DNA from 3 places in the Desulfitobacterium metallireducens DSM 15288 genome. Region 1 is predicted to be linked to each of the others. Evidence: riboswitches for the same ligand, from Rfam matches in the RefSeq annotation. Region 1 holds a riboswitch; each other region holds the start of a gene.

Region 1 (4,193 bases):
CTCGCGTTGCCGTTGCTAAAGGAACTGTTAGCATGAATGAGGAAACGCTTAAGCGAATTCAGCAAGGGGGAATTGCTAAAGGCGATGTTTTAGGTGTAGCCCAAGTTGCAGGAATCATGGCCGCTAAAGAGACTTCTAATTTAATACCGATGTGCCATCCCTTGGCAATTACCAGTGCGAAGCTTAACTTCAAGGTAATTCCGCCAGAGACGGTGGAAATCGAAAGCATAGTTAAAGTTACGGGCAAAACAGGAGTGGAGATGGAAGCACTGACTGCGGTGAGCGTTGCGGCTCTAACCATATATGATATGTGCAAAGCCATCGACAAAACGATGGTCATCGGAGAAATCCGCCTGATCGAGAAGATGGGCGGTAAGAGTGGGCATTTTATCCGCGAAGAATACATTGGGCAATAGCGGAAATTTTATAAATGTAAGGGGATAGAAAAATGGGTAAAATTGTTGCTGTTTGTACGAGTCCGAAAAAAGGTATGCGTAAGAAAAACATAGGGGAAGGGACACTCAAAGTTAAATTTGGAATTGAAGGAGATGCCCATGGCGGTGATTGGCATCGCCAAGTCAGCCTGCTGGCCATGGAAAGTATCCACAAGATGCAAGCCAAGGGCTTAGATGTGGGGCCAGGTGACTTTGCAGAAAACTTAACAACTGAAGGAATCGATCTCGTCAGTCTGCCGATTGGAACAAAACTTAAAATCGGAGAAAATGGCTTGGGGGAAGTCACGCAAATTGGCAAGGAATGTCATGCTCATTGCGCAATTTATTATCAGGCGGGAGATTGTGTCATGCCTAGAGAGGGAATATTCATCCGGGTGCTGGAGGGCGGTCCTGTCCGAGTGGGCGACTCTATTGGAGTGATTGAAAATGCTTAAGGTAGGTGTAATAACTGCCAGTGACAAAGGATCGCGGGGCGAACGCGAGGACCTTTCGGGGCAGCTTTTAAAAGAACTTGTTCAAGAGATCAACGGGAAAGTTATCCTCTATATTGTGCTGCCGGATGATCAAAAACTTTTGGCAGATAGAATGAAGGTTTGGACTGATGTAGAAGAGGTTGATCTCATTCTTACAACCGGAGGGACAGGATTTTCGCTTCGCGATGTGACACCTGAAGCAACCCTTTCTATCGCCGATCGACTTGTGCCAGGCATAGCTGAGGTCATGCGGATGGAAAGTCTAAAAGTTACCCCGAAAGCAATGCTCAGTCGGGCCGTTGCCGTGCTACGTAAACGTACGCTGATCATCAATATGCCAGGTTCACCTAAAGCGGTTAAAGAATGTTGGCAGGCTATATCCCCAGCGTTAAACCATGGCATTCAGATTCTAAAAGGGGAAGCAAGTGAATGTGCTGAACCGATTAAGGCATAAGGTTCTAAACTACGGACATAATTTCTTAGTCATTGTTGATGCCTCAAACTTATGCATAGGAGTTTGAGGCAGTTTTTATGTTGTCCCATATTTGTATCAAATTGAAAAATCTTTTTTTAAATTGATAAAGGGACTAAGGATAATATTTTAAATTTCAATTATATTAATTAGCTCAAAGTCTTCTTTATTAAGCCATTGAAGGATTTATCCTGAAATATAAAAGCTTGGCATATGACTTGCATTATGTAAAGCAATAAAGGCTTTCTCCGAACCTCATTTCCTAAAGTAAAAACTATGGAATAGAGGTCTGGACTTTGTCCACGAAGTAGTAGAAGAAATTTTATTACTTGCTGTTTGGCGAAGGAGATGCACGAGAAATAGACTTGAGTCCAAACTCAGTCTATAGAAATCCTGCACTTCATTGCAGGATTTTTTTTTCTTGAGACATACGAACTCTCAATTCCTGACTTTGCAAGAACAGAATGATTCATTTTGAAATTCTCAGCATTGCCAGGAAACGGAGATAGCCCCTTACATTTAAGGAGTGAAGAAATTATGATGGATTCTTACGGAAGAAATATTAATTACCTAAGGCTATCTGTAACGGGTATGTGCAATTTAAGATGTAACTATTGTATGCCGGAAAAGGGAATCACGAAGAAAGCACATAAAGAGATTATAAGTCTGGAAACGATTGAACAACTTGCGGTTAGTGCAGTCAAATTGGGCTTTGAGAAAATACGAATTACTGGGGGAGAACCTCTTGTCAGGAAAGGAATTATTGATGTTATTCAGGAAATCGCTCAGCTAAAAACGCGCGGCCTAAAAGATTTAGGTCTGACGACGAATGGAACTCTGCTCCGCAACTATGCAGACCAACTAAAAAAAGCGGGGTTAACAAGAGTGAATGTAAGCCTTGATAGTTTGGATCCGGAAAAGTATTCTCAAATTACGAGAGGCGGCAGACTTTCCGATGTCCTTGAAGGGATTCAAGCGGCAAAAGAGGCAAAGTTATTGCCTTTAAAACTTAACGTTGTCCTTATTGGCGGCGTTAATGATGATGAGATCAGTGAATTTGTGAACTTAACCTTAGAGGATGATGTTGAAGTACGCTTTATCGAACTGATGCCTATTGGTGAGGCAAGCCGTTGGGATCAGGACCACTTCTTGACAGGTACCGAGATTTTAAAGCGAGTTCCGGAATTGCTTCCTTTAGCCGTTAAAGGGCAGGGGGCAGTAGCTCGCCTTTATAAACTTCCGAATAGTAAAGGCAGAGTGGGAATCATTAGTCCGTTAAGCAATCATTTCTGCAACTACTGCAATCGGCTTAGAATTACACCGGATGGTAAACTCAAACCGTGTCTGCATTCCGATCTGGAACTCGATATTCGGAATTATGGAGAAGATTATGAACGGTTCTTATTGGATGGTATTTGTGCAAAGCCCAATAGACACTACATTCAAAATGAAAATTATGAGCCGATTTTGCGGAACATGAATGAGATAGGCGGTTAAACACTAATGGTAAATAGTCTCAGAAGAAATAACAGCCAGTATTGAAGAAATAACCCTAATGATGGAAAAATTAAACAGGTTTTCCGAGCAATTGTAGATTCTTAGCTATAAATATTAAGGTCAGAGGCATTGAAAATGCCTGATTTAGCAAGATTATTTACACTTGTCATTGAGCTATTAAATATTATAAAGAGAAAGAACTTCATTGAAGGAGTTCTTTCTCTTTATGATATTTTGATTTTAAGATGTTTAATTTTACCTAAACTCAGAAGTGATTTTGAACAAATTTTAAAAAACGGAGAGCGGCAGGGGACATATATCGATTTGTAATCCATACTAAACCGATGATTCTTTGGCAGATGGGTTCAGATATTCGCAATTGCGCTATTTCTGTCATATCTAAACCCTTGTTATGAGGAATTAGTGCGATTCCAAGATTTGCGGCAACAAGTCCAGCAATCGTTCCTACTTCTTCCCCTTCAAAGGTTATACGGGGTATGAATCCAGCCTCTTTAAAAAATCTGTCAGTCATTTCCCCTAAGGTTAGTTCTCTTTTAAATGTTATAAACGATTCATCGGCCAGCTCCTTTAATTTGATATTGCCTTTTCGGGCAAGTGGATGTTCCTTAGGAACAATAACAAATAATTCTTCCGTCGATAAAGGAATCCACTTCGCATTTTTATGTGAATAAGGTTCAGTACAAATGCAAAAATCAAGCTTTGAGCTTTCTAATTGGTCTAGGATATTATGGGTTATATTTTGATAGAGTTGAAACCGTATCGTTGGATAGTCTTTTCGAAATAAGCCAAGTAAGTCTGGGACTAGACTCGATCCCTGCGAGGGAAGAAAACCAAGAGAGATACTGCCATCAGAACAATCTATAAGATTTTGAATTTCCTCTATGCCTTCAGAGATTTCTTGTATCCCGCGATTCACTCGGTTTAAGAAGATTTGACCATAGCGGTTGAGGGAAACCGTTCGTCCTTGACGGTCAAACAAAGGTACGCCTAATTCTTCCTCTAAGCGTGCAATAGCCCGACTTAAGGTAGGCTGGGAGACTGAAAGAGTTTCTGATGCTCGGGTAAAGTGTTCTAATTGAGCCACCGTTTGAAAGTACTGAAGTTGATTCCACTCCATAAAACAAGCACCTTCTTTGAGTTTTAGCTTTAATTGATTACTGTGAAACATTAAAATTATGCAAATTATAGATTGGACGCATAGAACTGTCAAGGTGTACGATTGGATCAGACTTATTTCATTAACCGGAAGGAGTCCTTAAACGGTGGATACCTATA
Region 2 (4,193 bases), 1.3 Mb from region 1:
ACAAAAAAATTCGTCAACAAATACTATGGAACCGAATCAAAAAGGAAAATCAGTGGGAGCTTCTAAAAGCCGAGCATTGGCTATACAGGCCCCTAGAATCTTTTAACCAAGAAGAAAAAAGCACGGTCCAGCAGGCCCTCAAAATCCTTGGCAAACGCTTAGCACAACGGCCAGGGTTCAGGAAGAAGTCCTCAAGACACGGAGAAATCAGTATCCATCGAGCTATACAGGAACTTGTACAAGGGAACGGGACTATTTTTCGTTTGAGCTACCAAGCGCGTGTTCCACAGAGACCAGAACTTGTTGTTCTTTGTGATATTTCCAACTCAGTTCTCCCCTACTCCAAATTCTTACTTTTCTTAATCTCTCACCTCAAGTTGCGTTTTCGTAAAACCAGGCTTTTTCTTTTCATTGATTCCCTTTGGGATATTACCCATGAGGAAGGTTTCAATACTTTGGACTCGGCCCAAGCCTGGAGTCATCGTAACTCCTCAGGATATTCCGATTACGGGAAAGTACTTTCAGAGTTTCAAAACGATTGGTTACCTCTAATCTCTTCACAGGCAACAGTCTTGATCCTTGGTGATGGGCGAAATAATTATTGTCCTTCTCAAGTTGAATATCTGCAAGAAATTAACAAAAAAGTAAAGCGGGTCTATTGGCTGAATCCTCTTGATAAAAAGGATTGGTACTCATCAGATAATATTCTAAAAGAATACTTGCCTTATTGTACTGGTGTTTTCAGATGCCGAACGATTAAAGATCTTCAGCTCGTAAGCAGAAGGATCTTCTAGATAAACAAAGAGACCCAGAAGGTCTCTTTGTTTCATATCCATATTATTTTCCGAAGGGGCAATGAGGATAGGTGCATTCTGGACATTCTAAACATAATCCACCATGCCCATATTTAACAATATCTTGTCGAGTTAATTTTTCACCTGCTAGAAGCCGAGTTACGACTAAATCAAAAACTGTCGTCCGTGAATACATCACGCAACCCGGTAACCCCATAACTGGAATCCCATCTAGATACGAGAGTAGGAACATCGCTCCAGGTAATACTGGAGCGCCATAGGTAACCAAGTCAGCCCCCATACTCCGAATAGCTGTCGGAGTAAGGTCATCAGGATCAACAGACATACCACCCGTTACAAAAATCATTTCTGCCCCCTGACCAATGAGCTCCCGGATCTTAGCTTGGATCATGGACACATCGTCATCAGCAAAGCTTTGCTCGATAATAACAGAACCCAACTTCTCCGCTTTCTTACGCAGAACCGGACCAAACTTATCCTCAATCCGTCCATGATAGACTTCACTTCCGGTCGTCACGATCCCTATCTTATGAGACCGCAAAGCGCGGATTTGGAGAATCGGTTCTGAAAACTCATGGGCTATACGTTCAGCTTCCAAAACAACTTCACCTTCAACCATGAGCGGCACAACCCGTGTACCCGCAATTTTTTCGCCCTTTTTCACAGGACGATGATTATGAAGTGTTGCCAGAACAACATTTTCGATCGAATTAAGGGCTAAAATACCCTCTTCTGAAGCATAAAGTAAGCCATCATATTCAGCAAGAAGATTGACTTTTCCTTCCTTGGTTTCACTAAAGGTAAGTCCAGGACCTGCTACCGCTTTTGCTAAACGCTCAGCTGCTTCATCTTCATGGATAAGCCCTTTAGCCTGATTCCAAACATAAATATGCTCTTTACCCATACTTAGAAGTACAGGAATGTCTTCTTCCTTCACAATATGCCCCTTGCGAAATCGGGGACCTTTACTTTGTCCAGGAATAATTTGTGTCATATCATGCATGAGTACAGCTCCAACTGCATCCTCAACACGGATTTTCTCCATGCTCTAAATCCTCCTTTTCATTTGGAAGGCCTATCCATTTCTAGATATACCCCGGTTTCAGGAATCCTGAAACGGCCTAGGACCATGGAAACTCTGTAGGTCTCTAGGCTCGGTACAATTATTATAGCATAATTTTTATAAAATTTTAGGCTTATTGATGCTAGAATGGTATGATAATAATAGAATAAACAAATCTAATCTTAAAGGAGTAAAAAAGATCTCCATGATGAAAAATAAGGATGATTTAGAACGATTTTCTCAAAGTTCTCCCTGGGATCAACTTCCTTTAACCTTCTGGGAACTCTGTCAATTGCATAGTCGTGTTCGGCATTATTCATCTAAACAGTATCTGTTTTTTTCTGGGGAAGAAGCGAACACCTTCTTTCTTCTATTGAAGGGCAGAGTTGAATTATTATTAATGAGTGAATTTACAGAGAAAATCTTTAGAGTTATTCAGGCTCCAAATTTCTTTCCCGAAGTCGCTCTTGATGGGAAGACTTATCCGTATGCCGCTTTAGCTGTAGAAAATTCTGAAGTACTGGTCCTTGATCGAACGATCTTATTACGTTACCTTAATGAAAACCCTCAAGCCCTGATGCCTTTTTATCAAAGTATGGCTTTAGATTTAAGACGTGCTTATCGCCAGATTAAAAACGTGGCCCTTGGCGATGCGCGATCACGTCTTGGCGCAAAATTATTTGCCTTGTCTCATGCCCATGGTCAGCCTGTGGGAGATGGCATTTTGATCACAATTCCACTCTCGACAACTGAATTAGCTGGCATGTGCAGCTTAGCTCGCGAATCTGTAAGCCGAATCTTAGGCGAACTTAAAGAATTAGAGATCATCGAAGTCGAACGAAAGAAAATCAAGATATTAAATAAGGAAAAATTAAGGGAATGGGTTCATGAACGACTGGGTTCATAAACCCATTTATTACGCTCGAGATAATGACTCAGCCTTTCTTCGGTTAACCCCTGATTACAATAATCTTGGAGTATACTCAAAATCCACTTCTTAGCCTCTTGCCCTGTTCTGACCTGCCCTACGTTTTTAGCAAATTGAGGATGCCGGCCTAAGCGGCCTCCTAAACTAAGTAACCATCCTGATTCTTTAGCACTGATTCTTTCAGTCGGGCAACTACGAATACATTCGCCACAAGATATACACTCTTGAGTGTCAATAGCAATCCCATCCTCAGACCACGAAATCGCATTTTCCTGACAAACAGAGATGCAAGTTTGGCATTCTGAACAATCATTTCCAGAAAGTTGAGGAGTCATGAAGCCTGTTACTCCGATATCTTTTATTTGAGGTCGCGAACATCCATTGGGACATCCTGCCAAAGCAATTTTAGGGATATGGTGGAATTGGAAGGATTGAAAACGTTCCTCAAGCGTTGCTTTTAGGTTAAGTTCCTGGATCTCTTTTTCAAGTTGTGTATAAAATCCGGTCCAATCTTTAGTAGCCTTAGGGCAATGATCGCGGCAATGGTCCAAAATATAACTAGGTAATTTCGCCATTCTCTAACCTCCAAACTCACATATTCTAACGAACGAACAATAATTAAACTCAGTCTATCAAAGAAAGTGTAAGTTATCTGTGGTCTATGTCACAATTTACAAAGCAATATAAAAAGCAAGTATCTTAGATAAGACACTTGCGCTTAAAACTTATTATGGTGCGCCACCAGGGATTCGGACCCTGGACCTGCCGATTAAGAGTCGGATGCTCTACCAGCTGAGCTAGTGGCGCGTATCGAAACGACTCATTTATTATATATCTATCAATATTAAAATACAAGACTTTTCGACAAGAAAATATTAATAGATAAATTAGAAAGGAACAAGACCTTCAAGCAGAGCTACGAGGAGGTTAACCGCTGCTTCAACATCCTCGGTATCAATCATTTCGGATGGACTATGAACGTATCGCGTTGGAACAGAGAGTACTCCCGCTGGAATTCCACCTTTCGTCAGGTGAATGGCTCCTGAATCTGTACCTCCAAATTCGAGGACTTCCCATTGGTAAGGAATTTGCTGCTTTTCAGCTGTATCAGCCATCCACTGTTTGACTTTTGGAGGAGTGATCATGGAGCGATCAAAAACTTTAATCGCGACACCACTCCCCAGCTTAACTTCCATAGGATGGGCTTTAGGCGTATCTCCGGTTAGCGTTACATCAACTGCAATTGCAACATCAGATTCAAGCGCATAGGCCGCAGTTTGTGCCCCTCTAAGCCCCACTTCTTCCTGAACCGTAAAAGCAATAGAGATTTCATGTTCCGACTGAACCCGCTTTAGTGCTTCAATTGCAACAAAGCAACCCACGCGAT
Region 3 (4,193 bases), 680 kb from region 1:
GGATGCCGGTTACCCTCTGGGAGGATCTCGGGAGTTTAGCAAGTCCATCGCCAAACACTATACGGATTTAGGCGGAAAGCTCCATTATAAGGCTAAAGTGGATCGAGTTTTGGTCAAGAACAATCAAGCGGTAGGAATCCGGCTCAGTGATGGAACGGAAGTGTGTGGAGATTATATTTTGCCCGCGATAAACAGCTATTCAACCATGTTTGACCTGCTCGGGGGGCGCTATGTTAATCAAAAACTCAAAGGTTATTATGAGACCCTTCCCACGTTGACTAATGTGCAAGTTGCACTCGGTGTCGATTATGACTTAAGTCAAGAACCTCACTTTCTCGGTGTAAAATTGCCCGAACCTGTCACTCTGGGCGGGATGACCATTCAATATGTTTTTTTGAAACATTATGGTTATGACACGTCCCTAAGCCCTTCAGGAAAGTCTTTGGTGCTTTCGTTCTTTGAAGCTTCTTATGATTATTGGAAAAACCTTGCCGATAATCCCGAAGCATATGCTGCGGAGAAAAAGAAGTTTTCTGATTTAGTGATTCAAGCCTTGAATCAGAAATATCCCGTTTGTAAGGGTAACATAGAGATGGTAGATGTTGCTACTCCCTTGACGTATGTCCGTTATACCGATACGTGGAAAGGGGCCTACATGTCCTGGATTGAGATGACAAAAACCGGTTTCCTGCGTGTTTCACGGACATTACCCGGACTTGAAAATCTTTATATGCTTAGTCAGTGGACGAACCCGCCAGGAGGTTTACCTAGTGCTTTAGTATCTGGCCGCTGGGCAATCCAGATTTTGTGTAAGAAAGATAAGAAGGCGTTTACAACTACAAAGACCAAGTAAAGTTTTATATATGGAAATGTGTATCTATTGGTAGTCTTATACTTAATTACAAATAGTCACGATTTGGTAGTCAAGTCGTGGCTGTTTTTCGTTGCTAATGTCTATGTTAAAAATACGTTAATGTTTTTGCATAGGAGTTTTTCCTTGCTAGTACGCCCAGCGTCGTTTAATATAACTCTGTTTCGCTTTTAAATGTTGCTTTCAAGAAAAATAGAGTATATCATTTTTTTAGCAGTGTATCATTTTTGACATGGGGAGGGGGCTTTAAAATTTTAGAGATGACAGGCATTGTGCTTGCAGGTGGGAAGAGCTCACGCATGGGTAAAAATAAAGCCTTTTTAGAATTTGATGGGAAGCCCTTAATCGAAAAAAATTTAGCTATTCTCGAAACGCTTTTTAGTGAGGTTTTGATAAGTAGTAATACGCCTGAACTTTATAAGAGTTATCAAGAAAAAGTCGTTCAAGATCGATATTCTGGCAGTGGACCCTTTGGGGGGCTTCATGCTTGCTTGGAAGAATCGCGTACCGAGTATGCGTTCTTTGTCGCCTGCGATATCCCAATCTTGGATCCTGCGCTTATTCAATATATGGCCTCCTTGACTGAAGGGTATGAGTGTGTTGTTCCAAGGACAGAGGATGGAATGCATCCCTTGTTTTCTTTCTATAATAAATCATGTCTCCCTAAAATAGAGGATTTTCTGAAAGTAGGGCACTTTAAAGTGATTGACCTATTTCCTTTTTTATCTGTTCGATATGTGGAAGAAAAAGAACTCGCTCGTTTTGGTGACCCTCGGTTGCTGATGTGTAATGTGAATACACCTGAAGAGTGGTCTGGATTTCAAAATAGATTTATGGAAAATGTAAAAAAATAAAGAGGAATTTGTAGGTTAAACGCGAATTAAGTATTATTAAAATAATATTTTATAAAGATCAAAAACTATGTATAATAGAAATAGACATCTAAACAAATGATTAAGTTAAGTGAATATCTTGCTCCGAAACTAGATAACCTAAGGCCTTTTTTAAGGTGACGGTGACTAGGCTAGTGTTTATACACTCGGGTATTGTCGGAAACGATAATATCTCCTATTGGAAAGGAGTCTGTTAAGGCAAAGCGGGAATACTCCGCGGTTAAAACAGACCGCGGAGTATTTTTATTTTATCGATTTTTAAACGCCTTGATGGAAAGAGGGATTAAAATGCAAGACCAATTTCAACGGCGAATTGAATATCTACGTATCTCCATCACAGATCGCTGTAATCTACGGTGTCAGTACTGCATGCCTGCTACGGGTGTTCAATGGATACCTCATGAAGATATTCTAAGTTTTGAGGAAATTTATCGCTTGGTTAAATTGAGTACGCATCTCGGTTTTAAACGTTTTCGCCTTACAGGTGGGGAACCCCTTGTGCGAAAAGGACTAGTTGATTTCATCAGTCAAGTTTCTCAAGTTCCTGGGGTCGAGGATTTAATGCTAACGACGAATGGAATACTCTTGCCGGAAATGGCCTTTGATTTGAAAGCGGCAGGCTTGAATCGTGTCAATATTAGTTTAGATACCTTTGATCCAGACCGTTTTAGGGAAATAACGCGTGGCGGAGATGTGAACAAAGTATTTCAGGGGATTGCTCGTTCCTTAGAGGTTGATTTAAAACCAGTAAAATTAAATGTTGTGGTTGTTCGCGATTTTAACCTGCATGAATTACCGAAGTTTCTTGAACTCGCTCAGAAATATCCCATCCATGTTCGCTTTATCGAGCTTATGCCGATTGGGGTCAGTTCTGATCAACGCAACGAATTCGTCCCGATTGCTGAAATGAAGGAAATTCTGGGGTTACAAGGATTGGAACCTGAGAAGAAAGAGTTTGGTGGTGGACCGGCTGAGTATGTATCACCAGAGGGCTTTCAGGGAAACGTTGGATTTATTAGTGCGTTAAGCCGGCATTTTTGTAGCACCTGTAACCGTATGCGCTTGACGGCTGACGGAAAATTACGGCCCTGCTTGCATAGTCCGAAAGAAGTTGATTTACGTCAAGCCTTGCGAAATGGAAGTACTGATGAAGAACTTTTACAGATATTAGAACAAGCCATCTGGAATAAACCAGCGGAACACCATATGAATGAGGAAGCATGGCAAGGGAATCGCGTGATGTCACAGATCGGAGGATAAAGATGGAACTCACACATTTTGATGAAAATGGCCGGGCGAGGATGGTCGATGTCAGTGACAAAGGAGAAACGAGACGCGTAGCTGTTGCACGCGGAAAAGTTGAAATGCAACCGGAAACCCTCGAGCGGATTCGTCAGGGGCAAATTGCTAAGGGAGATGTTTTAGCTGTTGCCCAAGTGGCGGGTATCATGGGGGCTAAACAGACGTCAAACTTGATACCGATGTGTCATCCTTTGGGAATTACGGGTGCAGAACTAAATTTTGAAATTGTCCCTCCGGGAACAATAGAAATCGAGGCCACGGTTAAAGTCACGGGGAAAACGGGAGTTGAAATGGAGGCCTTAACGGCCGTCAGTGTTGCTGCATTAACCATTTACGATATGTGTAAGGCAATCGACAAAAGGATGAAGATTGGCGAAATCCGCCTTATGGAAAAAGAAGGCGGAAAGAGCGGACATTTTGTACGTTAATAAGAGTTATAATAAAGGGGATAGAATAATGGCTAAAATTATTGCAGTATGTACCAGCGAACGTAAAGGTATGCGTAAGAAAAACGTAGGTGAAGGAACTTTAAAAGTGAAATTCGGAATCGAAGGGGATGCCCATGGTGGGGATTGGCATCGCCAAGTGAGTTTGCTCGCGATGGAAAGCATTAAAAAGATGCAGGACAAAGGACTGGATGTAGGTCCTGGCGATTTTGCAGAGAATTTAACCACAGAAGGAATTGATCTAGTGAGCTTACCCATTGGCACAAAACTTAAAATCGGCGATGCGGGTGTAGGTGAAGTGACTCAGATCGGTAAGGAATGTCATGCCAAATGTGCGATCTATTATCAAGCTGGAGATTGCGTAATGCCTAAAGAAGGAATTTTTATCAAGGTCTTAGAGGGAGGCCAAGTACGGGTGGGAGATAGTATTGAGGTGATGAATTGATGTTCAGAGTCGGTGTAATCACGGCTAGCGATAAGGGCTCTCGAGGAGAAAGAGAAGACCTCTCAGGTGCGCTCTTAAAGGAATTAGTCAAGGAGATTGAGGGAGAAGTCGTGGCATATGTCGTTCTCCCAGATGAGCAACAACAATTAGCTCAAAAGATGCGGGAATGGGCTGATGAGCTGAGTTTAGATCTGATCTTAACCACCGGTGGAACGGGTTTTTCTTTGCGAGATGTA

What was found. Region 1 has a riboswitch for molybdenum cofactor ahead of moaA (GTP 3',8-cyclase MoaA). Riboswitches for the same ligand answer to the same signal wherever they lie in the genome.
Region 2: it holds a riboswitch for molybdenum cofactor, as region 1 does, so the genes downstream of both, DESME_RS07195 (molybdopterin-binding protein) here and moaA (GTP 3',8-cyclase MoaA) in region 1, are expected to answer to the same signal.
Region 3: it holds a riboswitch for molybdenum cofactor, as region 1 does, so the genes downstream of both, moaA (GTP 3',8-cyclase MoaA) here and moaA (GTP 3',8-cyclase MoaA) in region 1, are expected to answer to the same signal.

Annotation. Positions count from the first base shown of each region.
Region 1 covers NZ_CP007032.1:174,391-178,583, forward strand. Annotated here, with positions in the region: gene moaC (cyclic pyranopterin monophosphate synthase MoaC) at 1-416, shown strand, start outside; gene DESME_RS00825 (MOSC domain-containing protein) at 449-889, shown strand; gene DESME_RS00830 (MogA/MoaB family molybdenum cofactor biosynthesis protein) at 882-1,382, shown strand; molybdenum cofactor riboswitch at 1,635-1,764, shown strand; gene moaA (GTP 3',8-cyclase MoaA) at 1,938-2,897, shown strand; gene DESME_RS00840 (LysR family transcriptional regulator) at 3,163-4,035, opposite strand; gene DESME_RS00845 (MFS transporter) at 4,181-4,193, shown strand, end outside.
Region 2 covers NZ_CP007032.1:1,491,994-1,496,186, reverse strand. Annotated here, with positions in the region: gene DESME_RS07200 (VWA domain-containing protein) at 1-794, shown strand, start outside; gene DESME_RS07195 (molybdopterin-binding protein) at 838-1,860, opposite strand; molybdenum cofactor riboswitch at 1,855-1,987, opposite strand; gene DESME_RS07190 (Crp/Fnr family transcriptional regulator) at 2,084-2,785, shown strand; gene DESME_RS07185 (4Fe-4S dicluster domain-containing protein) at 2,764-3,381, opposite strand; tRNA gene DESME_RS07180 (tRNA-Lys) at 3,538-3,613, opposite strand; gene DESME_RS07175 (M42 family metallopeptidase) at 3,694-4,193, opposite strand, start outside.
Region 3 covers NZ_CP007032.1:856,304-860,496, forward strand. Annotated here, with positions in the region: gene DESME_RS04085 (phytoene desaturase family protein) at 1-853, shown strand, start outside; gene mobA (molybdenum cofactor guanylyltransferase) at 1,132-1,725, shown strand; molybdenum cofactor riboswitch at 1,835-1,969, shown strand; gene moaA (GTP 3',8-cyclase MoaA) at 2,053-3,024, shown strand; gene moaC (cyclic pyranopterin monophosphate synthase MoaC) at 3,027-3,494, shown strand; gene DESME_RS04105 (MOSC domain-containing protein) at 3,523-3,957, shown strand; gene DESME_RS04110 (MogA/MoaB family molybdenum cofactor biosynthesis protein) at 3,957-4,193, shown strand, end outside.